3 regions of the Enterobacter adelaidei genome follow, and region 2 is predicted to be linked to each of the others. Evidence: predicted binding sites of a transcription regulator. Region 2 holds the regulator's gene; each other region holds the start of a gene.
The links. Region 2 encodes Fur, which represses iron uptake genes when iron is present. Its sites were predicted from a motif close to ATAATAATGAGAACNACTATCAA; they were not measured.
Positions count from the first base shown of each region.

Region 1: the regulator Fur is predicted to act here: its motif matches at 6,962-6,984, upstream of exbB (tol-pal system-associated acyl-CoA thioesterase).
Region 3: the regulator Fur is predicted to act here: its motif matches at 3,399-3,421, upstream of sufA (Fe-S cluster assembly scaffold SufA).

Region 1 is NZ_CP154353.1:3,927,928-3,937,787, forward strand. It holds gene AAHF05_RS19070 (hypothetical protein) at 1-22, opposite strand, end outside; gene AAHF05_RS19075 (hypothetical protein) at 413-667, opposite strand; gene AAHF05_RS19080 (methyl-accepting chemotaxis protein) at 795-2,342, opposite strand; gene AAHF05_RS19085 (aldo/keto reductase) at 2,572-3,612, shown strand; gene AAHF05_RS19090 (TIGR00645 family protein) at 3,658-4,146, opposite strand; gene AAHF05_RS19095 (ESA_00282 family adhesion-associated protein) at 4,228-4,731, opposite strand; gene AAHF05_RS19100 (hypothetical protein) at 4,835-5,239, shown strand; gene AAHF05_RS19105 (hypothetical protein) at 5,241-5,693, shown strand; gene exbD (TonB system transport protein ExbD) at 5,739-6,164, opposite strand; gene exbB (tol-pal system-associated acyl-CoA thioesterase) at 6,169-6,900, opposite strand; gene metC (cystathionine beta-lyase) at 7,152-8,339, shown strand; gene yghB (DedA family general envelope maintenance protein YghB) at 8,483-9,142, shown strand; gene AAHF05_RS19130 (AraC family transcriptional regulator) at 9,189-9,860, opposite strand, start outside.
Region 2 is NZ_CP154353.1:1,240,537-1,250,396, reverse strand. It holds gene speF (ornithine decarboxylase SpeF) at 1-189, shown strand, start outside; gene potE (putrescine-ornithine antiporter) at 186-1,499, shown strand; gene pgm (phosphoglucomutase (alpha-D-glucose-1,6-bisphosphate-dependent)) at 1,534-3,174, opposite strand; gene seqA (replication initiation negative regulator SeqA) at 3,199-3,747, opposite strand; gene ybfF (esterase) at 3,931-4,704, shown strand; gene ybfE (LexA regulated protein) at 4,833-5,120, shown strand; gene fldA (flavodoxin FldA) at 5,276-5,806, shown strand; gene fur (ferric iron uptake transcriptional regulator) at 6,095-6,541, shown strand; gene chiQ (ChiQ/YbfN family lipoprotein) at 6,649-6,978, opposite strand; gene chiP (chitoporin) at 6,994-8,391, opposite strand; gene glnS (glutamine--tRNA ligase) at 8,840-9,860, opposite strand, start outside.
Region 3 is NZ_CP154353.1:1,915,665-1,925,524, reverse strand. It holds gene sufD (Fe-S cluster assembly protein SufD) at 1-761, opposite strand, end outside; gene sufC (Fe-S cluster assembly ATPase SufC) at 736-1,482, opposite strand; gene sufB (Fe-S cluster assembly protein SufB) at 1,492-2,982, opposite strand; gene sufA (Fe-S cluster assembly scaffold SufA) at 2,991-3,359, opposite strand; gene AAHF05_RS09410 (MerR family transcriptional regulator) at 3,673-4,401, opposite strand; gene AAHF05_RS09405 (diguanylate phosphodiesterase) at 4,589-5,809, opposite strand; gene ycgZ (regulatory protein YcgZ) at 6,150-6,389, shown strand; gene AAHF05_RS09395 (hypothetical protein) at 6,394-6,714, shown strand; gene AAHF05_RS09390 (biofilm development regulator YmgB/AriR family protein) at 6,744-7,022, shown strand; gene fdhF (formate dehydrogenase subunit alpha) at 7,214-9,364, shown strand; gene AAHF05_RS09380 (YdiH family protein) at 9,783-9,860, opposite strand, start outside.

The sequences.
Region 1 (9,860 bases), 1.9 Mb from region 2:
ATACAATATAGGACTTTTTCATAGACTGTATTATTTCCGGTAAAATAAGAAAATTAATAATGTCGGGAGGAGTTTAAGGCTATATTAATTCCCATCGCCGTTACGGTGCAGAAAATGCCAAATATATTGTTACATTAACACATGAAAATAATAACGTAGGCCGGGCAAGGCGCAGCCGCCGCCCGGCAACATAAAACAATTTTAATTAATCGCGATATGACCTTCCGGCGTATTTATCCAGCGCGGCGCTTTCAGCGTATCGGCGTAATATCCCACCAGCTCACACAGCAAATCCTCTATCACGCGCGCCATCTCCTCTGGCAGGGCGCGACCGAGCAGCAACTGGGTTAAGACCTGGCAGTATTGCCCGAGCCGACAAGGGGCATTCCCGGAAGCCGTCTCGCAAATCTGATTAATACTTAATATCCCGCGCTTTTTGCCGTCCGGCCTGTTTCATCTGACGCTTGTCCTGACGGCAGTCGTGGTTACTCTGGTTATTGTTTGCCACGCAGGTCTGCTTCACCTGTCGCGACGCATCGCGGGTTTCCTGCCTGACATCACGCGACACGCGCCGCTCCTGCGCCTGTTGGGTGGCGCTGGCAGATACCGAAAACAGCACAAGAAACATGACAGAAAGGACAGGGATGACGGACAACGATCTGTTCATAGCAACACCTCGTAGAAGGAGCCCAGAACGTCAGTGGGGTTAGCAAAAGAATAGCAGTTTCAGCGCGCGCTGAATGAGGAAGGTGTTAATAATGCAAGGCCACACCAGGCGGCCTTGCAACGTTGCGTTATGCCGTCAGGCGGAACTTTTGCACCGAGCGCTGAAGATCTTCGGTCTGACGCTCCAGCGCTGCCGCTGCCGCAGAAACCTCTTCCACCAGCGAGGCGTTTTGCTGGGTAACGCCGTCCATCTGGGTAATGGCAATCCCGACCTGCGAAATGCCCTTGCTTTGCTCCTCAGAGGCGGAGGCGATTTGCTTCATAATGGTTGTCACTTCCGTCACGTCGCGCAAAATCGCATCCATGGTGGTGCCTGTGTCGCCCACCAGCTGCGCCCCCTGCTCTACCCGATTAACGGAATCAGCGATCAGCCCTTCAATTTCTTTTGCCGCGTTGGCGCTACGGCTTGCCAGGTTACGGACTTCACCCGCCACCACGGCGAAACCACGCCCCTGCTCACCCGCGCGCGCCGCTTCAACGGCCGCATTGAGTGCCAGAATGTTGGTCTGGAAGGCAATGCTGTTGATGACGTTAGTGATTTCAGCAATTTTCTTCGAGCTTTCAGAAATGCCGCTCATGGTGGTCACCACTTCTTCCACCAGCGAGCCGCCACGGCTGGCGGTGGTCGATGCCACATCTGCCAGTTGGCTTGCCTGACGCGCGCTTTCCGCATTCAGTTTCACGGTTGCAGTCAGTTGTTCCATGCTGGCAGCCGTCTCTTCCAGTGCGGCAGCCTGCTCTTCGGTACGGGAAGAGAGATCGTTATTACCGCTGGAGATTTCCGTCGCACCGCGCCAGATATTTTCACTGCCGGAGCGGATAGTGCTGACCGCTTCGCGCAGACTGTCCTGCATCGCGCTCAACAGAGGAACCAACTGTCCCACGCAGTTGCGGCCGAAGGGTTCAATTGGCTGACTGAGATCGCCCTGGGCAATCTGGCGGAACTGCTGGCGAATGCGGTCCAGCGGTTTGACCAGCATCGCGACCAGGTAGCGGTCGGTGAAAAGCAGGATCAGCAGGCCGATAATAGTGGCGGTGATAATCACCGTACGCGTCATGCTGGTCAGGTTGTCCACCACCACGCGGGTGCTGTCGAGCGCCTTCGCGGCCGCGTTGTTAAAGTTCTCGGCAGCAGCACCAAACGCACGGCTTAGCGGCGGGGTAACGTTATTGGCCTGCTGGCGATAGCCATCCAGAGTCTCCAGCTTCGCCTGCTGCATTTGCGGCGTGATACCTTGATCAAGCAACGCCTGCCAGGTACCGATAACCTGAGCAGAAATCTGTTCGTCCATTGGTCCTGGCGAGATCGCTTTCATCTCGGCCAGTTTCTTACCCATGTTATCCAGCGCCTGTTGGGCAGAGGCCAAATCCGGCGTGCCGCCTGCGGCTTTGACTTCCATCGCACGGCTCAAACGGGTCACAAAGCGGAAATACTGATCGTTGCCCTGACTGAGTACCGTCATCTGTTTGACCAGTTGACGATCCACGTCATTGCCATCCGAAACACGCGAAAGGGACCAGGTACTGTACAGGCCAACACCCGCCCACATTAAACAAAAGATCCCGAGAATCGTCAGCATGACGAAGCGGATCGTGAAATTACGGAGCATATTCATAAGTCTTCCTTGCCGTGAGGGTGAATTCGCCCAGAGGCGAGTACTTCTCTCGTTATCGGCAGGAACCGGGGAAATTATAACGTTTTGTGATCATTTTTGATTAGCGTGGCTTCATTAGTCACACAGCTGACGTTAACCATCACCTCGCGCTTAGTTATGTCATTTGTGATGTGATAAGTTCAGAATGAAAACGTTGTTTCGAAAATTCAACGATAAAAAAGGAGACATCATGTCCTGGAACCCTGACCCCGCCCGCTATGAAAATATGCAGTACCGCTACTGCGGAAAAAGCGGCTTGCGCCTGCCAGCACTGTCGCTTGGTTTGTGGCATAGCTTTGGCCACGTACACCCTCTCGAATCCCAGCGCGCGCTGCTGCGCAAAGCCTTCGATCTCGGTATTACCCATTTTGATCTTGCCAACAACTACGGTCCACCAGCGGGTAGTGCAGAAGAAAATTTTGGCCGCCTTCTGCGGGAGGATTTTGCCGGGTATCGCGACGAACTGATTATCTCCACTAAAGCGGGTTACGACATGTGGTCGGGGCCGTATGGGTCTGGCGGTTCGCGTAAATATTTGCTTGCCAGTCTCGATCAAAGTCTGAAGCGGATGGGTCTGGAGTATGTTGATATTTTCTATTCCCATCGCGTCGATGAAAATACGCCGATGGAAGAGACTGCGGCGGCACTGGCCCATGCTGTGCTAAGCGGTAAAGCGCTGTATATCGGGATTTCATCCTATTCAACGGAGCGCACCCAGAAAATGGCTGACCTGTTGCATGAGTGGAAAATTCCGCTGCTTATGCATCAGCCATCCTACAACCTGCTCAACCGCTGGGTAGATAAGACCGGCCTGTTGGATACGCTTAAGCAAAACGGGACGGGTTGTATTGCGTTTACCCCGCTGGCGCAGGGGTTGCTTACCGGAAAATACCTGAACGGGATCCCTGAAGATTCTCGCATGCAGCGCGAGGGTAAAAAGGTACGCGGCCTGACGGAAAAAATGCTGACCGAAGCCAATCTCAACAGCCTGCGTTTGCTGAGTGAAATGGCGCATGTCCGTGGACAGACGATGGCGCAGATGGCACTGAGCTGGTTGCTCAAGGATGAACGCGTCACCTCAGTGCTGATCGGTGCAAGTCGCCCGGCCCAGATCGAAGAAAACGTTCGGGCCCTGGATAACCTGCACTTCAGCGAAGATGAGCTGGAAAGGATTGATCGACATGTTGCGGACGGGGAGTTGAACCTGTGGCAGGCATCATCGGATAAATAGGTCTTTTTCGCCCCCTCAGCCCGTAGGGCGAGGGGGATACGTACTTTACTTCTTACTGATCTTATCCAGATACCCCATCACAAACGCTGACAACACAAACGTCAGATGGATAATGACGTACCACATCAGTTTGTTATCCGGGACATTTTTCGCGTCCATAAATACGCGTAACAGGTGGATAGAGGAGATCGCCACAATCGACGCTGCCACTTTATTCTTCAGCGACGAGGCATCCATTTTGCCCAGCCAGCTGAGTTTCTCTTTACGCTCATCAATATCCAGCTGGGAGACAAAATTTTCGTAGCCAGAGAACATCACCATCACCAGCAGTCCGCCCACCAGGGTCATATCTACCAGCGACAGCAGAACCAGAATCAAATCCGCTTCGGCAATGGAAAAAATGTTCGGCAGAACATGCCAGATTTCCTGAAAGAACTTAATCGTCAGAGCGATAAGCGCCAGCGAAAGGCCAAAATAGACGGGAGCCAGTATCCAGCGAGAGGCGTACATGGCATTTTCAAAAAAGCGTTCCATAAAGTCCTGTTTGCAAAAGAAACCAGCGCCCAGTATATCTCAACGGCGCTGACTGTTTGCAATAACTCAACGGTACGTCACTCAGACGTTATCCGGGTTAACCTCCGGACGTGCGTACTCAGGCCAGACAAGCGCCACCAGCTCAGGATAGGCTTCCAGACTGAACTCACGAAAGCACTGACGCAGATTTAATACGTCGAGGTCAGAATATGATACTTTCTCACCGTTCAGACAGCGTTTTTTGATATTATCATAATATTTATACACTGCTGAATTCAGGTCGCTGCAGCGACGCTGTGCCTCAAACAGTCCGGGCGTATCATTAATTTCCGACATTTTCATGCGTTTAATTGTCGCGTGTAAAAAGTCGATATATTCATGGTTCACCCGCCAGTACCAAACAGGCGTTACTGAGTTCATCAATACAGAGAAATGATCTTCCCCTTCCTCTTTTGTCATCCGTTCAGGTTGTGGAGGTTCACTGGCGTCCTTCGACACTTTCGTTTTATTGAATTCCTGCATCAATAAAAGAACACCAGCGGTCAGTAATAGTAATGTGATGACCGTAAAAAAGATGCTGTTCATGGGTAGGCTCCATTTTTTTTGATTTTAAAATTGCCTCATGATATTGTCAACGAATCTCACGCCTTTACCAACCCCACCCTGTTGAAATTAAAGGAAATTAAAAATGCTGCCCGACTATCTCGTCCCGGCTAAGTACCACATTGCGTCTGTGGAACAGCAACCCGCGGAAGCAGAAAAAGAGGCGAGTTTCACTCAGGGAAAAAGAAAGCTCTCCGATTTCGAGCCTGACATATTAATTGGCGTTTCCCAAACAGGGAAATCCCGTAATATGTTGCTGGAAGAGCACGATCGTCATATAAAGGACCGCTTATTTCGCGCTATAAAAATTGAAGCCTTTGTCCATCTGCTGAATGACCTGCAAGCCGAAGGCGAAATAGATGCCCAGAAACTAAGTCAAATAATGGCCGAAAAAACAGAAGAAATAAATGAAGCGGGCAATGAAATTTGGCTTAATCTAATTACACGAGAAAAAAACAACCCTATATTTTACACCCTGGGGGAAGATTAACGTGAAAGAAATTAAAAATAACGACGTTTATTTGACTTTAGATGATAAAAAAAGTGATGAATTTATCTTAAAGCAAAATCTCGACGCGCTGAGAAAGACAAAAAATGACGAGATGACGCGTATAACACAAGATTTGGTATCGATCCCGGCGACGCTGGTGCGTCTGAAATGGCAGAATCGCCGTGAAATTTACCCGCTACAGGTCAAAGAAGAAATTTACGGTGCCGTGGTGAATGCCATCATCGAGCAGCGTCCAGAGCTGAAAGAGAAGGTGCTGGGACGTCTTGAGGCCAATTATCAGTATCTGCTTGCCAGAGAAATCGCCACCCTGCGTCTGACGCGCAAGCTGTCAGACGGTGAGTACCGTACCTCAAACGTCACCTGCGTGGCGCTTGATGAGGACGCGCTGGCTTCTCACCCGACCGCTCCTGCATCCACTGATACAAAAAAATAATCAAACCGATATGCATAAAAAAAGCCGGCTTTCGCCAGCTCTTTTTTACTTCACGGTCGCTTTCTCTTCGCCGACCAGCCCAATCTTCAGATAACCCGCCTGATGCAGCGTGTCCATTACCTTCATCATGGTTTCATAATCGACGGTTTTATCCGCACGGAAGAAGACCGTGGTGTCCTTCTTGCCACCCGTGAGCTGATCCAGCGCCGGGATGACAGAGTCGGCCGTCACCGGGTCGTTCCCGAGGAACATGGATTTATCCGCTTTTACCGAGATATAGATTGGCTTCTCCGGGCGCGGCTGTGGCTGGCTGGAAGAGGCAGGTAGATTCACCTTCACATCCACCGTCGCCAGCGGCGCAGCCACCATGAAGATAATCAGCAGAACCAGCATAACGTCGATAAACGGCGTTACGTTGATTTCATGCATTTCGCCGTTATCGTCCAGATTTTCGTTCAGACGCATCGCCATAGTATCAACCTGCGCGCAGTTTAGACGCCGCGTGCACCGGCTTAACCGAGCTGGCATTCAAATCAAGATCGCGACTTTGCAGCAGCAGAACCTGTGCTGCAACATCGCCGAGAGTGGCTTTGTAACTGCCAATCATACGCGCGAAGATGTTGTAGATAACCACAGCCGGGATTGCTGCAACCAGACCGATTGCCGTCGCCAGCAGCGCTTCCGCGATACCCGGCGCAACCACCGCAAGGTTGGTAGTTTGAGACTGCGCGATACCGATAAAGCTGTTCATGATGCCCCAGACCGTACCGAAAAGCCCGATGAACGGCGAGATCGCACCGATCGTCGCCAGATAACCATTGCCACGGCCCATATGTCGACCTACAGCGGCAACACGACGCTCCAGACGGAAGCCGGTACGTTCTTTAATACCTTCGTTATCTTCACTGCCAGCGGAAAGTTCCAGCTCGTTCTGAGCTTCATTAACTAACAGGGTGGTCAGGCTTTTTACGTGGAAGGATGAGGTCATATCTGAAGCCTGATCCAGAGAGCGGGCTTCAGCCAGTTGCTGTTGCTCCCGCTTAAGGCGACGCTTCTGCGAAAGCAGTTCAGCACTTTTGCTGAAGAAGATAGCCCAGGTGACAACGGACGCCAGAATCAGGCCGATCATCACAATCTTAACCACGATGTCAGCATGTTGATACATGCCCCAAACGGAGAGATCCGTCTGCATCAAATTATTACCCACTCTGTATCTCCAGGACGCAAATCACAAAATCTGAGCGTAATAATATCAAAACGTCGTCGAATTGATAGTAGTTCTCATTAGTATTTGCATGGTGCCGTAATTTTCGCTCACTTTCCTTGCGCTTACGCAGTAAAAATTTCTTATGCGGTTTTTTGCTAATATTTTCTGCTTATTCGATAAGCATCCGGGTGCAGTTTTTTACAATCGTGGTAGTCTGGACGTCCAGACGTATAAAAACAGGGTTAGCGAACATGACAAAGAAGCATCTTGATACCACGCTGGTACAGGCAGGACGCAGCAAAAAATACACCCAGGGATCGGTCAATAGCGTGATTCAACGCGCCTCCTCATTAGTGTTTGATACCGTTGAGGAGAAAAAAAACGCCACGCGCAACCGCGCAAAAGGCGGACTTTTTTATGGTCGTCGCGGCACGCTAACCCATTTTTCACTCCAGGAGGCCATGTGCGAGCTGGAAGGCGGCGTGGGCTGTGCGCTGTTCCCGTGCGGGGCGGCTGCGGTCGCCAATACGATTCTGGCGTTTGTGGAACAAGGCGATCATATCCTGATGACCAACACCGCCTATGAACCCAGCCAGGACTTCTGCACCAAAATCCTCAGTAAGCTCGGCGTAACAACCGGTTGGTTCGACCCGCTGATCGGCGAAGGTATTGCAGAACTTATTCAGCCAAACACGCGCATTGTGTTCCTGGAATCTCCAGGGTCACTCACCATGGAAGTGCACGACGTCCCGGCTATCGTGAAAGCGGTACGCCGCAAAGCGCCAGAGGCGATCATCATGATCGATAACACGTGGGCGGCGGGCGTGCTGTTTAAAGCACTGGAGTTTGACATTGATATCTCGATTCAGGCGGCGACCAAATACCTGATTGGCCATTCTGACGGCATGATTGGTACTGCGGTATCCAATGCACGCTGCTGGGATCAGCTGCGCGAAAATGCCTACCTGATGGGGCAAATGGTTGATGCGGATACCGCCTATATGACCAGCCGCGGGATCCGTACGCTGGGCGTGCGCCTGCGTCAGCATCACGAAAGCAGCCTGAAAATAGCCGAATGGCTGGCGCAACACCCGCAGGTTGAACGCGTCAACCATCCGGCGTTACCCGGCAGCAAAGGTCATGAATACTGGCAACGTGACTTTACGGGGAGTAGCGGTTTGTTCTCATTCGTTCTTAAAAAACGGCTGGATAATGACGAACTGGCAAACTATCTGGATAATTTTACCCTCTTCAGCATGGCCTATTCCTGGGGCGGCTTTGAATCCCTGATCCTGCCTAACCAGCCGGAGCAGATCGCGGCTTTACGTCCCGGCGGCGAAGTGGACTTCAGCGGAACCCTGATTCGACTGCATATCGGTTTAGAAAATGTTGACGATTTAATCGCGGATTTAGCGGCAGGGTTTGAACGTATCGTGTAGAGTGCAGGCTGAAAATGTACTCCCTGGACGTTTTTGTGAACATTGCTACCAGAAAAGTCTGTATGAGTTGCGCCCGTGATCAAACCCGAAGCGCAAATAAAGGAGTACAATAGTTTCATATCTGCTGTTCCACAGGAAAGTCCATGGCTGTTATTCAAGATATTATCGCAGCGCTCTGGCAACATGATTTTGCCGCGCTGGCGGACCCTCACGTCTTAGGTATCGTCTACTTCGTGATGTTCGCGACTCTGTTTCTGGAAAATGGATTACTGCCAGCGTCATTTTTACCCGGTGACAGTTTGCTTTTACTTGCCGGGGCGTTGATCGGCAAAGGCGTCATGGACTTCACGCCAACGATGGTGATCCTCACTTCCGCAGCCAGCCTGGGCTGCTGGCTGAGCTATTTGCAGGGCCGCTGGCTTGGGAACACGCGCGTCGTGAAAAGCTGGCTGGCCCAGTTACCGCATAAATATCATCAACGTGCGACCTGCATGTTTGATCGGCATGGCCTGCTGGCACTGCTGGCCGGGCGTTTTCTGGCGTTTGTTCGTACTCTGCTGCCAACAATGGCGGGCATTTCTGGTCTGTCGAACCGCCGCTTCCAGTTCTTTAACTGGCTGAGCGCCCTGTTGTGGGTTGGTGTGGTCACGACGCTCGGCTACGCGCTGAATATGATCCCGTTCGTGAAACACCACGAAGATCAGGTGATGACCTTCCTGATGGTGCTGCCGATTTTCCTGCTGGTGGCAGGGCTGGTAGGGACCATCGCGGTAGTGATTAAGAAAAAGTACTGCAGTGCATAAACAAAAGCCGGGTGGCGCTACCGCTTACCCGGCCTAAGCTTCCCCTTCACGCTCCCTGCATGGTTCTTATACGTGACGCATCTTCCCCCGGCGTGACGCCGAAGTAGCGCTTAAACTCCCGACTGAACTGCGACGCACTTTCATAGCCCACCCTCATCGCCGCCGCGCTGGCCTTCATGCCATCGTGGATCATCAGCATTCGCGCCTTATGCAGGCGGTAGGTTTTGAGATACTGCAGCGGTGAAGTGCTGGTCACCGACTTAAAATTATGGTGAAACGCCGAAACACTCATATTCGCTTCTGCCGCGAGCTGGTCGACGCTCAGGTTTTCCGTGTACTGACTTTCAATACGCTTGAGCACGCGGCTTATCAGGCTGAAGTGGGTCTGTCGGCTCACCAGCGCGAGTAAAGCCCCTCCCCCCGGCCCCAGCAGTACATGGTAGAGAATTTCGCGGATAATCTGCTTGCCGAGAATACGTGCATCCAGCGGCCTGTCCATTACGTCCAGCAGACGCTCAATGGCGCAGAGGATCTCTTCAGATAATGTCGCGGAGTTAATCCCGCTTGATGCCATTGAAGGCTGGAAAAGCTCGTCTTCACCAATCTCCATCAGCAGCTCCTGCAACTGAAGAATATCGACATTGACGCGAATACCCGCCAGCGGAACGGCCTCTGTCGCGAAAGTTTCACATTCAAAGGGTAAAGGTACTGTCAGCAG
Region 2 (9,860 bases):
GAAGTCTGGGGCGGTTCCGTACTGCGCTACTTTGCCGCACTGGAAGAAGGCATCAACCTTCTGCCTGGCTTCGCACCGGAACTGCAGGGCGTGTATGTCGAGGAGTGTGAAGGGCGCAAAGAGGTTCGCTGCAACGTCATCAAACAACCCACCGCTCAGCCTGCACTGCTGAAAGGAGAGAAATTATGAGTAAATCCAACAAAATGGGCGTGGTGCAGCTGACCATCCTTACCATGGTTAACATGATGGGGTCAGGGATCATCATGCTGCCGACCAAGCTTGCAGAAGTGGGAACCATTTCGATTATCTCCTGGCTGGTGACCGCCGTAGGGTCAATGGCACTGGCATGGGCCTTTGCCAAATGCGGGATGTTCAGCCGCAAGTCAGGCGGGATGGGGGGCTATGCAGAATACGCCTTTGGTAAGTCAGGCAACTTTATGGCCAACTATACCTATGGTGTGTCATTGCTGATCGCCAACGTGGCGATTGCCATTTCCGCCGTGGGTTACGGTACGGAGCTGTTTGGTGCCACGCTGAGCCCGGTACAAATTGGGCTGGCGACCATCGGTGTGCTGTGGATCTGCACCGTGGCTAACTTTGGCGGCGCGCGTATCACCGGACAGCTCAGCAGCATCACCGTCTGGGGCGTGATTATCCCGGTTGTTGGCCTGTGCATCATCGGCTGGTTCTGGTTCAGCCCGACCTTGTACGCGAACTCCTGGAACCCTCACCATGTACCGTTCTTTACCGCAGTGGGTTCTTCCATTGCCATGACGCTTTGGGCCTTCCTCGGTCTGGAATCTGCCTGCGCGAATGCGGAAGTGGTTGAGAACCCTGAGAAGAACGTGCCGATTGCAGTCCTCGGCGGAACGCTGGGCGCGGCGGTGATCTATATCGTCTCGACTAACGTGATTGCCGGGATTGTGCCAAACATGGATCTGGCTAACTCTACGGCGCCGTTTGGTCTGGCCTTTGCGCAGATGTTCACGCCAGAAGTCGGGAAAGTGATCATGGGCCTGATGGTGATGTCCTGCTGCGGTTCACTCCTCGGCTGGCAGTTCACCATCGCTCAGGTCTTTAAATCCTCGGCTGACGAAGGGTACTTCCCGAAAATCTTCTCCCGCGTCACCAAAGCGGATGCACCGGTGCAGGGCATGCTGGCGATTGTCATCTTCCAGAGTGGATTATCGCTGATGACCATTAGCCCGTCGCTGAACAGCCAGTTCAACGTGCTGGTTAACCTGGCGGTCGTGACGAACATCATTCCGTATATTCTGTCGATGGCGGCGCTGGTGATTATTCAGAAGGTGGCGAAGGTGGATCCACGCAAAGCGCGGGCAGCCAATATCGTGGCGCTGATTGGGGCAATCTACAGCTTCTATGCGCTCTACTCATCCGGCCAGGAAGCAATGCTTTACGGCGCAATGGTCACCTTTATGGGCTGGACGCTGTACGGTCTGGTGTCACCACGGTTCGAGTTAAAGAATAAGCACAGCTAAAAAAAAGGGAGCCATTCGGCTCCCTTTTTCATTCTTACGCGTTTTTCAACACTTCACTGACAATCTCTACCGCTTCTTTCTCAATCTGCTGACGATGTTCAGCGCCGAGGAAGCTTTCGCAATAGATCTTGTACGCATCTTCGGTACCGGATGGACGCGCGGCAAACCAGCCGTTTTCAGTCATCACTTTCAGGCCGCCAATAGAGGCTCCATTACCCGGTGCAGCCGTCAGGCGTGCAGTGATCGGGTCGCCAGCCAGCGTGCTCGCACTGACCATCTCCGGAGAGAGTTTGGACAGGGCGGCTTTCTGAGCTGAAGTCGCCGATGCCTGAATACGGTTATAGCTTGGTGCACCAAAGCGTGCAGCCAGCTCATTGTAGTGTTCCTGCGGGTTTTTACCGGTGACAGCGGTAATTTCCGCCGCCAGCAGGCACATAATGATGCCGTCTTTATCGGTTGACCATGGCGTGCCGTCGAAACGCAGGAAAGATGCCCCGGCGCTCTCTTCACCGCCAAAGCCGAAGCTGCCGTCGTGCAGACCGTCAACGAACCATTTGAAGCCCACCGGCACTTCCACCAGCTTGCGGCCCAGCGCGTCGACAACACGGTCGATCATCGCAGAGGAGACCAGCGTTTTGCCCACAGCAACCTCTTTGCCCCACTGCGGACGGTGCTGGAACAGGTAGTTAATCGCTACCGCCAGGTAATGGTTCGGGTTCATCAGCCCTGCCGGGGTGACGATACCATGACGGTCGTAATCCGGGTCGTTGGCAAATGCCAGATCGAATTTGTCGCGCAGCGCCAGCAGGCCCGCCATCGCACATTCAGAGGAGCAGTCCATACGGATTGCGCCGTCTTTATCCAGGTGCATAAAGCGGAAGGTCTGATCGACGTGATCGTTCACGATGGTCAGATCCAGCTTGTAATGCTCAGCAATGCGTTTCCAGTATTCAATACCGGAGCCACCGAGCGGATCCACACCCAGCTTCAGACCAGCTTTCTGAATCGCCGCCATGTCGACGATATCCGCCAGTCCTTCAATAAACGGCTGTACCAGATCCAGCTCTTTCACATGACCAGATGCCATCGCAGCATCCAGAGAAATACGCTTCACACCTTTCAGGCCATCGGCTAACAGGGCGTTAGCACGATCTTCCACCACTTTGGTGACGTTAGTATCAGCCGGGCCGCCATTAGGTGGGTTGTATTTGATACCACCATCTTCCGGCGGGTTGTGGGATGGCGTGATAACGATCCCGTCAGCCAGCGCGCCCCCTTTCTTGTTGTGCACAAGAATGGCGTTAGACACCGCAGGCGTTGGCGTGAATCCGTTATTCTCCTGAATAATCACATCAACGCCGTTTGCGGCCAGCACTTCCAGGACAGAAATGAATGCCGGCTCAGACAAAGCATGGGTATCTTTTCCCACATAGCATGGACCAGTAACGCCATTTTTGGCGCGCTCTTCCGCAATGGCCTGAGCAATGGCCAGAATGTGCGGTTCGTTAAAGCTATGGCGCGCCGCGCTACCGCGGTGACCAGATGTACCAAACTTCACGGCGTGTTCTGCATTGCCCACAACCGGCTTCAGAACGTAATACTGCGCGGTCAGCTGAGCGACATTAATCAAATCGCTTTGTTGTGCAGGTTGGCCTGCACGGCTGTGATTTGCCATTACCGGGTCCTTCTGATGCAAGGGTTAAATTGTACCGCAAACCTTTTCAATCAATTCCGCCGGGAACTGCATAGACTGCATGATGTGTTCAATCATGCTGCACTTGCGGCCCGTATTGGTATTGGTGATCACCCAGTACGGAGTGCCAGGGACATGTTTGGGTTTGGTTTGATTGCCATTTTGCAGCAGCGTTTGCTCGTCACCCGCGAAATAGACGCGAGTACGACCGTGCAGCGACTCGGTCGCTTCAGCAAACGCTTTGTTATCCAGTGAGTAGAGTGTAGACAGCACCAGCATAAAGCGGTTAACCGCCTTTTTTTGCTCCGCATATTCATCGGACAGCAGCAGCTCGCGCATCGCCCGTACTTTATCTTTTGCCGGTGTCACGGCAGGTTTTGCTTGTGCAACAACGCTCTGCTGAGACACGACATCTTTGGTAACTGGGGTGACAGGCTGTGAAGCGGCGGAAATTTTAAGCATGCGCCGTAAAATGTCGGACGCACTCTCCCCGATATGCCGCGTCTGGCTGGCAATATACTGATAGAGTTCGTCATCAACTTCGATTGTTTTCATCTTAATCCAGTGCGATATCTTATCTGAATACAAGTCATTGGGATTATAAGGTCAAATCCCAACAGCGGATAGCGTCAAACCAGGTTGGCGGCAAAAGTCAGATTAAACTGGAACCTTGCAGCCGGGCGGCAGAATGGTCAACATGATACCCTAACCTGACATACGTAAAAAAAGAACTTTGCCATGAAATTGAATACCCGAGCGCAAACTGCACAATCGCCGAACAATAATTCTCCCATCGTACTGGTTCACGGACTTTTTGGCAGCCTGGATAACCTGGGCGTGCTGGCGCGCGATCTGGTTAGCGATCACGACATTTTGCAAGTCGACATGCGCAATCACGGTCTTTCAGGGCGCTCAGAAGAGATGACCTACGCGGCAATGGCGCAGGATCTGCTGGATACGCTGGATGCCAACAACCTGCAAAAGGTCACCCTCATCGGGCATTCAATGGGCGGGAAAGCGGTGATGGCCCTGACGGCGCTCGCACCTGAGAGAATTCAGGGTCTGGTGGTAATCGATGTTGCTCCGGTGGATTACGACGTTCGACGCCATGACGAAATTTTCGCGGCGATCAACGCGGTAACAGAGGCTGGTGCCACAACGCGTCAACAAGCGGCTGCCGTCATGCGTGAGCATCTTGATGAAGAAGGTGTCGTGCAGTTCCTGCTGAAGTCATTTGTTGACGGACAATGGCGTTTTAACGTGCCGGTGCTCTGGGAGCAGTACAACAATATCGTAGGCTGGGAAACGGTACCTGTTTGGCCGCATCCTACCCTCTTTATCCGTGGCGGTAACTCGCCTTACGTCACCGACGCGTACCGCGACGCATTGCTGGCGCAATTCCCGCAGGCTCGTGCTCATGTTATCGCCGGGGCCGGACACTGGGTTCACGCGGAAAAACCTGACGCCGTATTGCGCGCCATTCGCCGCTATCTTGCTGATACTGCAAATTGATTAAAAAGAGAGCGACTGGAAGGCTGCAGGCTTCCAGTCGTTGGCGTGCCGTTTTTGGTGATGTATGATGGCGCGCTTATCGCCCGGGCATTAGCAGGGCGGCGTGTTTCCCCCGAAGTCTCAGAATCATGGCCAAAGAACAAACGGACCGTACGACACTAGATCTGTTCGCGAATGAGCGTCGCCCGGGACGACCGAAAACGAATCCGCTTTCGCGCGATGAACAGCTGCGTATCAATAAACGCAATCAGCTTAAACGCGATAAAAATCGTGGGCTTAAGCGTGTCGAACTGAAGCTCAACGCCGACGCCGTCGATGCGCTTAACGAGCTGGCTGACGCGCGAAATATTAGCCGCAGCGAACTCATTGAAGAGATGTTGCTCGTCCAGCTTGAGACGTTACGCAGCCAGGCATAAGTCTGAAAATCCCCTTTATCGCCCTTTTCATGTAGCACAGAGTGCAGTCCTGCGCGATAGCTGTTTCCGCAGGGTTGCCAGTTCTGCTATTATTGCCCTTATCCGTGGCCGAATTGCGCCACCATACTATTAAGTTTCAAGAGGTTATTTTACTCATGGCAATCATCGGCATTTTCTTCGGCAGTGATACCGGCAATACCGAAAATATCGCAAAAAACATTCAAAAACAGCTCGGTAAAGACGTTGCTGATGTGCATGACATCGCCAAGAGCAGCAAAGAAGATCTCGAAGGCTATGACATTCTGCTGCTAGGTATTCCAACCTGGTACTACGGTGAAGCCCAGTGTGACTGGGATGATTTCTTCCCGACGCTGGAAGAAGTTGATTTCAACGGCAAGCTGGTTGCCCTTTTTGGCTGTGGCGATCAGGAAGACTACGCAGAATATTTCTGTGATGCGCTGGGTACCATCCGCGACATCATTGAGCCAAATGGCGCGGTTATCGTAGGCCACTGGCCAACGGCGGGTTACCACTTCGAAGCCTCTAAAGGCCTGGCTGATGACGATCATTTCGTGGGTCTGGCCATCGACGAAGACCGCCAGCCTGAACTGACCGCAGAGCGTGTTGAGAAGTGGGTTAAGCAGATCCGTGAAGAACTGCACCTGGATGATATTCTGAACGCCTGATTTTTATCGTGGCGCAACTGCGGTTGCGCCACGCCCCAGGTCAAACCGATTAAATTAATTGCTACAATCTTTTAACTTTTTCGCCCAGACCTGTACAATGTCTCCCTGAAAAATGTGGTTTCCATTGAGCAAGTTTGTTGGTGATACCCCATTTTTATAAGCATATTTTGCCTGAGACTTGCTGTTTTCATTTAGACATGGCAGTTCTATAATGAGACGCATTATCCAAGGTGCATTTTCTGTCACTTCCTACAGAAGTGAATCGTTTAGCAACAGGACAGATTCCGCATGACTGACAACAATACCGCATTAAAGAAGGCTGGCCTGAAAGTTACGCTTCCTCGGTTAAAAATCCTTGAAGTGCTTCAGGGTCCAGACAATCACCATGTCAGTGCGGAAGACCTTTATAAACGTCTTATTGACATGGGCGAAGAAATTGGGCTCGCTACCGTCTATCGCGTGCTGAACCAGTTTGATGACGCGGGCATTGTTACCCGTCATAATTTCGAAGGCGGTAAATCTGTATTCGAACTGACCCAGCAACAGCACCACGATCACCTGATCTGCCTCGACTGTGGCAAGGTCATTGAATTTAGCGATGACTCCATCGAAGCGCGCCAGCGTGAAATCGCGGCTCGTCATGGCATCCGCCTGACCAACCACAGCCTGTACCTGTATGGTCACTGTGCTGAAGGTGATTGCCGCGAAGACGATCACGCGCACGACGCTAAATAACTCAAGCTTTCATACTCTGAGCCAGCCGCGAGGTTGGCTTTTTTTTGCCTGTTATTTGACGCAAAAAAGCCCGGTAGCGTTGTGCTACCGGGCATGATGACAGAGAATTATTTGCTGTTGTTACTGCGAATCTCTTTCCAGATCTGGTCGCAACGCTTCGCCACTTCCTGATCGTTTCCGGTTTTACGTGCCTGAATACAGGCCTGGTAATCCATCACGCGAACGTTTTCCTGTGTGGCGAACTGCTCATGTGCCTTCTCTTTCTTCAGCACATTCAGCACGCTCTGACAGGCTTCGATCTTCTCCGGTGAACCTTCCGCTGTGTTAATGCAGGCGCTATACGCCTCTTTAAGACGCGAGTCCTCTTTCGGTGCCTGCTCCTGCGCACACCCCGCCAGCCCCGCAGCCAGCAACGCGACGATTACGATGTTTTTCATCATGTTCTGTCTCCATTAGAAGATAGTGAACGGAGCGATAACCATGAATTTCACGTCACGCTCATCCTGGAAGATGTTGCCGTAACCGCCTGCGTAGCTCGGAATGTCGGAGTGGTTGTCGTACTGGGTGAAGTGCAGTTTGAACATCGTGCCTTTCGCGCGGCCGTCCTGCAGGGTGTAGATAGCATCCAGGCTGTAAGAAGACTCTTTCAGGCGATAGTTTGGATCGTAGTAAGCGTCCGGTGTAGCCATATCTGCAGGTTTTGCATCCCAGGCATAAGCGTAAGATGCACCCACCGCCCAGCCTGGCAGGTTCCAGTTTTTCAGATCATACATCGCACCGAAGAACACCGCTTTTTCGCCGTCGGCGTTGAAGTCAGAGCGGTTATCCCACCAGATATCAAGACGACCGTTAGACGATGCATAGGTTGGGGTCATACGCTGCAGGAAGTACCCCTGCTGCCCTTCCGCTTTCACCCACGTGCCTTCCAGACGCAAATCAACCTGTCCGACTTTGTAGCCGAAGGTGAGAGCCTGCAACCACGCGGTGCCGTCATAGATATCATTGACGCCACCATTACTGACTTTGTCGCGCGTACCGTAGAACTGGTAGCTGGTGCTCAGCGGGCTACCCGCGATATCAAATTTATAGCTGGCCTTGGCAAAGTACTGATCGATGTAACCTTGAGCCTGGCCAAATGCCGCCTCAAGTACCAGGTCGTTTTTAAAGTCGTATTTAGCACCCAGTGAATGGAGATAATCTACTTTGGTTTTCTTATCGTTCTGGTAGAACTTGTCCATTTCAATGTGCCATGGTGCTTTGTACTCGTTGGTCCACATATAGGAGAAGCTCAACGCACCTGCATCACCGTAATCAAAGTTGGCACCCGCTTCCGCGCCCTGGTAAGTACCCGGCATAAAGCTCCAGTGTGGTGCTAACAATGTCTGACCGGTTGGCTGAATATAACCACCGCGCGCCCATACCGGGCCGTATTTGAATTTCGCTGCTGCCTTATACAGGCTGATACCGCTTTTATCTCCGGACCAGTCTTCTTTATAGGCTTTATTACTGGAGGAGAATGCGATTTCGTTCGGGTGGGCGCTGTCGCCGTTTTCCGCCATTTCAATTGCCGTGAATGCAGCAATATCCAGACCGAACATATCGGCAGCATAACCAGACTGGAAATCCAGATTGGCGTTCCAGGTGGAGTGAGAAAGGTTGGTTTTGTATTTGTCTTCAGTGACGTCTTTACGGTCACGTTCACGCTGCCAGTAGTAAATCCCCCCCGTGAGGGTTGAATCATCAATAAAACCTGCTGCCTTCGCCTCTGGTGCAATCACCAGGCCCGACATTGCTGTCACACCGGCAATAGCCAGCGCCAGCGCACTACGTTTGCCACTGAACGTACGCATAGATTATTCCTCTTTGACGAATTAAAACGCCTTAAACGGCGAAAAATATAAAAGACCTAATGGTCAGGGGTAGTTAGAAATACCCTCGAATTAACTACCGCCTTTAGGTTATTTTTCGCGACGCGAATTATCAATGCTTTTCAGCGAGCAAAAGTCAGGATTATGACGAAGTGCACATAATTGGTAGTGATTTGTAACATCTGTGCCAATGCGAGGATTTACAGGGAATAACGCGTATTTTGAGGGAGTGCCGACCGTTTATTCTGTGTATTTTTTGTCCTTAAGGCTATTCGTAAATATTAAAACTTTTTTTGAGTAAAATAAGTAGCACCTCATTGACCTGAATTTCGCACATACCTTATTTGAGCTGCGCGTTAATGGCCTGATCGTTAAATAAAAAAACGCCGCTTATCGCGGCGTTTGTCTCTCATTGACCAGAACTGCAATATTATTCGCCGATCTTAGCCCAGGTGTCACGCAGGCCAACGGTACGGTTAAACACCGGTTTTTCCGCCGTGCTGTAACGGCTATCCAGGCAGAAGTAACCTTCGCGTTCGAACTGGAACGCTTTACCTGCTTCGGCCGCTTTTAAAGACGGCTCGGCATAACCCTGTTTAATTACCAGAGATTCCGGGTTGATCGTCGCCAGGAAGTCTTCGGCAGCACCAGGGTTAGGGACACTGAACAGACGATCGTACAGGCGAATTTCAACAGGCAGCGCGTGTGCAGCGCTTACCCAATGGATAACGCCTTTCACTTTACGGCCATCAGCCGGATCTTTGCTCAGGGTTTCAGCATCATAAGAACAGAAGATGGTGGTGATATTGCCTTCAGCATCTTTCTCTACGCGCTCAGCCTTGATGACGTAAGCATTACGCAGACGCACCTCTTTACCCAATACCAGACGCTTGTACTGCTTGTTCGCTTCTTCGCGGAAGTCAGCACGATCGATCCAGATTTCAGCGCTGAACGGTACGTCGCGGCTACCCATTTCCGGTTTATTCGGATGGTTAGGCATGGACACCAGCTCACTTTCACCCTGCGGGTAGTTTTCGATAACCAGTTTCACTGGATCGATGACTGCCATTGCGCGCGGTGCGTTTTCGTTGAGATCTTCACGAATGCAGGATTCCAGAGACGCCATTTCAATGGTGTTATCCTGCTTAGTCACACCGATGCGTTTGCAGAACTCACGAATAGAAGCGGCGGTGTAACCACGACGACGCAGACCAGAGATAGTCGGCATACGCGGATCGTCCCAGCCTTCAACGTGCTTGTCGGTCACCAGCAGGTTCAGCTTACGCTTGGACATCACGGTGTATTCCAGATTCAGACGAGAGAACTCGTACTGACGTGGATGCACAGGGATAGTGATGTTATCCAGTACCCAGTCGTACAGACGACGGTTGTCCTGGAACTCCAGCGTACACAGAGAGTGAGTAATGCCTTCCAGCGCATCGCTGATGCAG
Region 3 (9,860 bases), 680 kb from region 2:
CGCAGCACGGCGCCACCGAGTAGAAAACTGTGGCTGTAGGCTGCGGCATCCTGACCGAGCAAAATATCGTTATGGGCGAAGTGGTGACTCTGCGCATTCTCAAACGCCAGCTTGATATGGTGAAGATGGGCATTGGCGGCAACGTTCATCGTCAGACGCGATCCGGTAAAGTGTCGGATATCGTTGAGACTGACGTAATGCTCAATCACCGTGGCTTCCGCCCCCTCAGCCAGTTCAAGATGATGGCGGTAGTGAGCCGTGTTGATCTCGTCGCCGTCCAGCCCCTGGGTGATATGCATCAGCAACAGCGGTTTGGCCGGGCGCTGGTTACGCTTCACATGAATATGCGTCACCGACTGCGCCAGACTTTCAGTGAGATGCAGAAACACTTCCGGCTGAACTGCTGTCGTCAGGCTCTGACGATCGTCGTTAATCGCGATGCCGAACCCGCTCTCCTGCGTGTCATCGCTCAGTTCCGGGCGGAACTGACCATCGACAAACACCAGACGCACGGCATCCACACTCAGAGCCAGCGCATCGCGCTGCACCGGGGTGATATCCGCCAGACGGGTGACAAACTCGCCGTTCATCAGGCCATCAAGCGGGGTGTATTTCCAGTTCTCATGCTTTCGCGAAGGCAGGCCGAGACGCAGCATCTGCTGTAAATGTTGCTGCGCTTGCTCAGATCGTGTCTCACCCTGGGCTTCAAACAGTCTGTGCCACTGCTGGAGCACATTACTGCTGTTCGGTAAGCCAGCCATAACCCTGCTCCTCCAGTTGTTTAACCAGCGTAAAATCGCCCGATTTCACAATGCGCCCCTGGTAAAGCACGTGGACGTAGTCCGGCTTGATGTAGTCGAGAATACGCTGATAGTGGGTGACGATAATGAACGAACGCTTACCATCGCGCAGCGAGTTAACGCCGTCAGCGACAATCTTCAGGGCGTCAATATCCAGACCGGAGTCGGTCTCATCCAGAATGCACAGCGCGGGTTCCAGAACCGCCATCTGCAGGATGTCGTTGCGTTTTTTCTCACCCCCAGAGAAACCAACGTTAACCGAGCGGGTGAGCAGATCCTCCGGCATTTTCAGCAGTTTGATCTTCTCTTCCATCAAATCCTGGAAATCGAAGCGGTCCAGCGCCTCCAGGCCGCGATACTTGCGCACCGCATTCAGCGCCGTTTGCAGGAAGAACTGGTTACTGACGCCAGGGATTTCTACCGGGTACTGGAAGGCCATAAAGATGCCCTCTCCCGCACGATCTTCCGGGGACATTTCCAGCAGATCTTTGCCGTTAAATTCGACCGAGCCGTGGGTCACTTCATAATCTTCACGGCCTGCCAGCGTCGCTGAAAGCGTACTTTTCCCGGAACCATTCGGCCCCATGATGGCGTGAACTTCACCCGGTTTGACATCAAAATTGAGGCCACGCAGGATCGCTTTGTCTTCCACGCTAACCTGTAAATCTTTAATACGTAACATGTGCTTTCCTTAACCGACGCTGTGTTCAAGACTAATGGCGAGGAGTTTCTGTGCTTCAACGGCAAATTCCAGCGGCAGTTCAGAGAACACGTCCTTACAGAAGCCGTTCACAATCATCGAAATAGCATCTTCTTCGCTGATCCCGCGTTGCAGGCAGTAGAAGAGCTGATCTTCCCCAATACGCGACGTCGTCGCCTCGTGCTCAAGCTGGGCGGTATTGTTACGACACTCAACGTACGGGAAGGTATGCGCCCCGCAGTCCGCGCCAATCAACATCGAGTCACACTGGGTAAAGTTGCGCGCATTGGTGGCCGTCGGCATGATTTTCACCAGACCACGATAGCTGTTCTGGCTGTGTCCGGCTGAGATGCCTTTCGAGATGATGGTCGACCGGGTATTTTTCCCGATGTGGATCATCTTGGTCCCGGTATCGGCCTGCTGATGGCCACTGGTCAGCGCCACCGAATAGAACTCACCGATGGAATTATCCCCACGCAGAATACAGCTCGGGTATTTCCAGGTGATAGCCGAGCCCGTTTCTGACTGGGTCCACGACATCTTGCTGTTTTCACCTTCGCACAGCGCACGTTTGGTCACGAAGTTCAGGATGCCACCGGTATTGCCGTCACCCGGAAACCAGTTTTGTACCGTCGAGTATTTCACCTCGGCATCTTTATGGATGATGACCTCCACTACCGCCGCGTGCAGCTGGTAGCTGTCACGCACCGGGGCGGAACACCCTTCGATGTAACTGACATAGCTGCCCTCATCGGCCACCAAAATGGTCCGTTCAAACTGACCGGTTTTTTCGGCGTTGATGCGGAAATATGTCGAGAGTTCCATCGGACAGCGCACGCCTTTCGGCACATAGATAAAGGTACCGTCAGAGGCCACCGCCGCGTTGAGCGCCGCAAAGAAGTTGTCGTTAGAGGGCACCACGGTCCCAATGTACTTTTTCACCAGGTCCGGGTGCTCGTGAATGGCTTCGCCGAAGGAGCAGAAAATGATCCCCTGCTCTGCCAGCTTTTCACGGTAGGTGGTTGCCACTGAGACGGAGTCAAAAATGGCGTCTACCGCCACCTCTTTGCCCTCACGTACGGGCACGCCCAGCTGGTTGAAGGCTTCTTCCACCTCTTTGCTGAGGAAGCTGTTTTCAGCGCCAGTCTGCTGTACTGCGCCAGGCTGAGAGGCACAGGTATCGTCGCAACTGCCGCAGGATGGCGCTGAGTAGTAGCTGTAGTCCTGATAATTCAGCTTGTCATAATGCGCTTTCAGCCAGTGCGGCTCTTCCATCTCCAGCCACGCGCGGTAAGCGCTCAGGCGAAACTCCAGCATCCACTCTGGCTCATTACGTTTCGCCGAGATCGCCCGCACGACATCTTCGTTAATGCCTTTCGCCAGCTCGTCGGTCTGCAGCTGGGTGAAGAACCCCTCTTTATAGTTGAGGTGCCCCCCGCTCCAGGTATTTACTTCACTCGTTGCTTCAGTATTACGAGACATAGTTCCGCCTATACCCCAAAGCTTTCGCCACAGCCGCATTCGTTCTGGGCTTTCGGGTTGTGAAATTTGAACAGCTGGTTTAAACCTTCCCGTACGTAGTCCACTTCTGTACCGTCGATAAAGGGCATGGCCTGCAGCGCGACGAACAATTTTGCGCCGTCGGTCTCGAAGACCAGATCATCTTTCTCGGGTTCGGTGACGGTATCAAGCACGTAGCCGAAGCCTGCGCATCCCGTCTGTTTGACTCCAAGGCGCACGCCGAGGATCTCGGGCTTTTTCGCCACCAGCTCGTGAATATGTGCCGCCGCCGCTGGCGTGAGCGTTAAACCACGCCAGGTAAAATCGGCAGGATTGAAGGTTTCTGAATGCAGTTCCATAGGTCCACCTCATCTGATTTGCCATCAGGGCATAACACCATGTTAGTGATAACGATTATCACTTCAACCCTCTGGCAGCAGGGGCATTCGGCTAAACCGCCCTTTTTGGCTACTTTTATTAAGCATAGACCCTGTTGCGACAGGCCGGAGGGATGGATTTAATTGTTCAATGCATTGATAAATAATGCATTATTCATCCAAAAACACGAAGGAAGAGGAAAAAATAAAATATGCATCGGAAATGCCTATTTTTAAGATAGACGATGCCCGGAAAGTGACACTGATAAAAAAAGGCCTTCAAGGCCTCTTACACTCAGTGATGAAATGAGACAGCAAACCCCTGTTCACGCCAGTGATCGAGCTGTTCCTGCTGGCGAGGCGTTGGAGATTTCCCCGTCCAGACGAAGATTTTTTGCCCCGGGAAAAGTTCCGGACGCGGTGAGTCAATAGGTTCCGCCAGCACATCAATATGCCAGCCTTTCTGCGATAAGCGTGCGGCCTCAAGCCACAAATGAGTACGGTCCTCGCATTCCCAGCCAATAAGCAGCGCGTCTTTACCCGCTTTCTTGCGGGACTCCGCCAGGCTTGCAATCGCGAATTCAATCAGGACGCCGTCAAGCAGGCTTGCCATGTGACGCACGGTGTTCTGGTCCTGATTCATTCGCTGGCGGACGGGAGAGATGATGTTATCAATCAGTGCATCCAGCGCGTGATCGCGGCGAAACTCACCAATTTTGGCGCGCAGCTTTGCCGGGCTGGCATAACGCAGAACGGTCATCATCTCTTCCTGGAATGAAACCCAGTTACCCTGAGTCAGTACGTCCTTGTTTTCCAGTAAGGCTTTGACTTTTCCGACCGAGACGCCGCTTTTCATCAGGCGCTTGATCTCTTCAATACGCAGGATATCTTCATCGTCAAACTGACGATGACCCCCTTCGCTGCGCTGCGGCTTCAACAATCCATAACGGCGCTGCCAGGCACGCAGCGTAACGGGGTTGATACCGCATCGTTCGGCCACTTCGCCGATACTGTAATAGGCCATTAACTCCCTCACGCACAGTACTTCCATACCCAACTACACCAACCTTATCAGATTGTACAAACCATTTGTATAACTAAGACCTCGTTTTAAGCAGGTGATTGCGTTACAAGCCATTTACCTGTTCATACATTGTTGTATAAATTTTACCGTTCGTACAGTCACGTCAGTCGAACTGTGTACAGCTTTTTCAGAACTCGGACTTTTTCTCTGGCCACGCAATAGCCGGAATTCCGCCATGCCGGGGGCTGGCAAAAAGGTGTCCCTGAAACTGAGAAATTCCTGCAGACTCCAGCCACATCCACTCTTCCGCCTTCTCCACGCCGACCGCACAGAACTGAATTTCAAGGGAGGTACAGCACTTGATGATCGCCTGAATGATGGCCTGTCTGGGGCCGCTTTTGTGCACGTTTGCGACCAGGTCGCGATTAATTTTAATTCTGTCCGGCTGGAACTGTGCCAGTAACTGTAGCCCGGCAAAACCGGCACCAAAATGATCGATCGTCACACTGATACCCGCACTTTTTAACTGCCTGACCGAATGGGTAAATTCATCGAAACGGGAAATGGCTTCGCTCTCCGTGAATTCCACCACAATTTGCTCGGGCACAAAGCCATTTGCATCAATCGTGGTGAGCAGGAAGTCCACGGCGTTCGGAACATTCACCAGCGTCATAGGTAGCAGGTTGAGGGATAATGTCTGGTCCTGTAGCCCCAGCGCGCTGGCCATTGAGAGCGCAACCTGCTTGCTGTGCAAATCAGACGCGTACACGTCATCACGTGGGCGGTTGGCGAAGTACACACCTGGTGAATCCCCGGATGGTGTGCGGAGAAGCGCCTCCCAGGAGACGACCTGCTGCATGAACGGATCGACGATGGGTTGAAACGCAAAACTGCAGTCCGCTCCTTTTGCCACCACCTCAGGTTGCGCAGATAGCGGTGTTTCTTCGGGGATAAAATCCCATGAATCCGCCGGAGGCAATTCAAAATAGTTGGCTTTCTCAGTGGCCTCGACAAAGGTGCGGAAAAACTGCAAAGGACGGTCATTGTATGTCAACTGATAACGTGTGGTGCCTTTGTTAAGCACCTGCTGAAGTACCTCCTCCCTGTCGAACTGGCGCAAATCAAACAGCTCCATACCCACGTTGCCAAAACGTCGGGTCGGCCCGTGATCGCGCATCAACTCCACCACGTTATGGTGACGTGCGTCCTTACAGATCTGCTCATAGATTGACGAAACGTGTTCCACTGGCCCTTCGAGCAATTGAAAAAAATGTGTGCCGTTAAACAGCAAGATCCCCGTGACATTGGATTGCCGATTTTTACTATTTGCAGCAGCGACCATTTTTTCCAGCGCTTTCACTGGAACGTCCTCGCAGATATGACTGCGGTAAATGATGGTTGTAAGCATGCTATTCCTGGGGGGTTAGGGTTCTGACCACAAAAACATGTGGATAAGGATCTGTTATAGCACATTAATTGCCTGACAAATAATTTACATCTCAATCATTTACGCCATTTAATGATTTCTATTTTTGCGCTGTACAACTTAACAGTGCCGCTCTGATTTGTACAATATATCTTGTAAAGTTACCATTTCGTGACATGCAAACAACCCATTGAAATAATTATAATTAATAAAAAATATCACAAATAAATCCAAAATCTGTACATTTTTAATGTACAGATTTGAGAATTGTGTATACCTTAAATGTAACGTTACTGATTACGAATTTTTACAGGAGTGAAACATGCAACAGAACGGTTATGTCGTAGATTCGGCAGCAGCGATTGCACAGTACTTCGAAAAAGCAGCACTTCCTACTCAGCAGGAAACATTGGGGCAGGTCGTGGTTGAGATTCTTAGCGACGGGCGAAACCTCAATCGCAAATCGCTCTGTACCAAACTGTTAAGCCGCCTCGAAAGGGCCGATGGCCCGGAAGAGGAACAACATTATCACATGCTGCTTGGTCTCCTCTTCGAGCGGTAATGCCATGAACAGCAGTGACGCAGATCGACTGATAGACCAGCTTATCGGTGAAGCCGTCCTTTCTCTTCTGAAAGAGCGGGGGCCAGTGACAACCGAAGGATTGCTACAGCGTCTGCGGGCCATGAAAAAACATGAAAAGGATCCCTGGCGGCGGGAGACACTTGCGGTGGTGATTGCCGAGATCGGCTCAAACAGCATCGCCTTTACACGTCGCAGAACCGCGCAAGGACGAACGAACAGAGAGGGATCTCTCAACGATAACAAAGACAATGTTGTGCCGTTATTTGGAAGTGGAAAACCGTCCAACCCAAAAAAAATACATTGACTGTCATTTAACAGCTACGGTGAGAACAAATGAGACAAAATATTCAGCTTCAACCCGAATACCATTCTGCTTTTTTAGACAGTGCGCTGTCGGAATATTTCCGTCACGCAGGCGATCGTTTTGCTGAAGAGTCCACTGTTTTTTCTACTGCAGTACGCTGTGTTCTGGCCTCCGAAGGGCATCTCTCCAACAAAGCGATCATCCTCTGGCTCATTCAGACGCTGGAATCGACCAACGACGTTGTCCAGGCGGATGTTATTCGCAAGACCCTGGAAATTGTCGTGGGCTACACCATGGACGACCTGTAATATCACGGCCACTCATCCTGCTCTCGTGTCATCGTCAAAACTGACGAATGTTCTGACGATGACACGCGCCTTCCTCGCTTAACCCCCTGTAAAACCAGCAAAGCCAACCTGGCACGGTTCCTGCTTACTTCCGATTACGGGGCTGGGTTTTCCAGCCAACTTTGCTTCATTTCTTAACAGGTCTGTTATTGATGAAAAAGATCGCTAGCGTCTGCCCCTACTGCGGTGCAGGCTGTAAATTAAACCTTGTCGTTGAAAATAACCGTATTATCCGTGCCGAAGCGGCAGAGGGCGTCACAAACCAGGGCACCCTGTGTCTGAAAGGCTTTTACGGCTGGGATTTCCTCAACGATACCCGTCTCCTCACCCCACGCCTGACCCAACCGATGATCCGCTACCACAAAGGAGAGGCATTTACTCCCGTCACCTGGGAAGAGGCAATCCGCTATACCGCCCACAAACTCAGCAGCATTAAAGAGCAGTACGGCCCACGGTCGATCATGACCACCGGCTCCTCCCGTGGTACCGGGAATGAAACCAACTATGTGATGCAGAAATTTGCCCGTGCTGTGCTGAACACCAACAACGTCGACTGCTGCGCACGCGTCTGTCACGGTCCTTCCGTTGCCGGCTTACAGGAAACGTTGGGCAACGGGGCAATGAGTAACTCCATCAACGACATCGAAAACTCAAAATGTCTGCTGGTTTTTGGCTACAACTGCGCAGACTCTCACCCTATCGTCGCCAGACGTGTGCTGAAGGCCCGGGAAAACGGTGCAAAAATCATCGTCTGCGATCCGCGTCGCATTGAAACGGCACGCATTGCCGATCAGCATCTGCAACTAAAAAACGGCAGTAACATGGCGCTGGTTAACGCCTTTGGTTATGTGCTGCTGGAAGAAGAACTCTATGACAAAAACTACGTTGCGCGTTTTACAGAAGGGCTTGAGTCCTATCGTCAGACGGTAAAAGACTATGCACCAGAGAATGTCGAACATCTTACCGGCATTCCCGCCCGCGATGTTCGCCAGGCGATGCGCACTTTTGCGGCGGCACCTTCAGCCACCGTGATGTGGGGCATGGGTGTAACGCAGTTTGGTCAGGCTGTTGATGTGGTTAAAGGACTTTCCAGCCTGGCGCTGCTGACCGGCAACCTTGGACGACCTGCCGTCGGCGTTGGCCCTGTACGCGGCCAAAATAACGTACAGGGTGCCTGCGATATGGGGGTTCTGCCCAATATGTTCCCGGGTTACCAGGACGTCACGGACCCGGCAATCAGGCAGAAGTTCGCTGATGCGTGGGGGATTGACGTCAACAAAATGGACGATCGTGTCGGAACACGCATAACTGAAGTGCCACACCTGGCACTGGAAGGTAAGGTCAAAGCCTATTACATCATGGGGGAAGATCCGCTTCAGACCGAGGCCGATCTCGGCCTGGTTCGCAGCGGTTTTGGGGCCCTCGACTTTGTGGTGGTTCAGGACATCTTTATGACCAAAACAGCGGAAGTAGCGGATGTTCTTCTCCCCGCCACCTCCTGGGGTGAACACGGCGGTGTATTTACCTGTGCCGACCGGGGGTTCCAGCGTTTTGGCAAAGCCATCGAAGCCAGCGGCAACGTGAAGCGCGACTGGGAGATCATCAGCCTGCTCGCAAGCGAAATGGGCTACCCGATGCATTACGAGTCTAACCAGCAGATCTGGGACGAGATGCGCGAGCTGTGCCCGCTGTTCTTCGGCGTGACATATGAAAAAATGGGTGAGATGGGTCATGTCCAGTGGCCGTGCCCGACGCTGGATCATCCGGGAACCCCGTACCTGTACAAAGGCAATCAGTTCGACACCGCATCCGGTAAAGGGCAGCTCTTTGCCGCCCCGTGGCGCGCGCCGGCGGAAACCCCGGATGCGAATTTCCCACTGGTGCTCTGTACGGTACGCGAGGTGGGGCACTACTCCTGCCGCTCCATGACCGGGAACTGCGCCGCGCTGCAAAGCCTGGCCGACGAGCCTGGCCGCGTGCAAATGAACCCTGCCGATGCAGCTAAGCTGGGCATTACAGACGGGCAACTGGTCTGGGTGCGTTCGCGTCGTGGTAAAGTGATTACCCGCGCCAACATTAGCGAGCGTATCAACGCCGGGGCGGTCTATATGACCTATCAGTGGTGGATTGGGACCTGTAACGAACTGACGCAGGACAACCTCGATCCCGTCTCCAAAACGCCGGAGACGAAATACTGCGCGGTGCAGCTGGAGGCGATTGAGGATCAGCGCTGGGCGGAGGATTTTGCGGCTTCATCTTACCAGACGATGAAAACGCGGTTGATAAACGCAGTGAATGTCTGATAATGAATGAGGCTCGCAACGGCGAGCCTCATTTCCCTTACCCAATCATCAGCAGGCAAGACAGGTCGTCCCCGTCATTTATTTTATCAATCGCATGATTCTGGCGGGCATCAATGATTTGATTATGCCGCGTCTTCTCCGAAAAGCTGGTGATGGTTCTCATCATCACTTATCGACTCATCTCTCCATGTATTGATTTCACGCTCAGGAATACCTTGATATAGAAAAACTCGAGAACAATGCGATAAAACTGGCGCATGATAGTCGCAGTATTTTCCCTGGAAAGTAGCTATGGTAAACCTTGTAAAGAAGGAAGTTGCGCAAAACATGGGGCTCTGACAAACATGAACTTTCACAGACGTTTTGCCACTGCTGGTTTATTAAAGGCCGCAATCGCGGCCCTTTCATTTACATACACTCAATGGACGTGAACGCCCAACCGCCAGGCAAAGTAGATCTCTTCTTTCAGTTCATTCGAAGAGAGCGCCAGCAAATC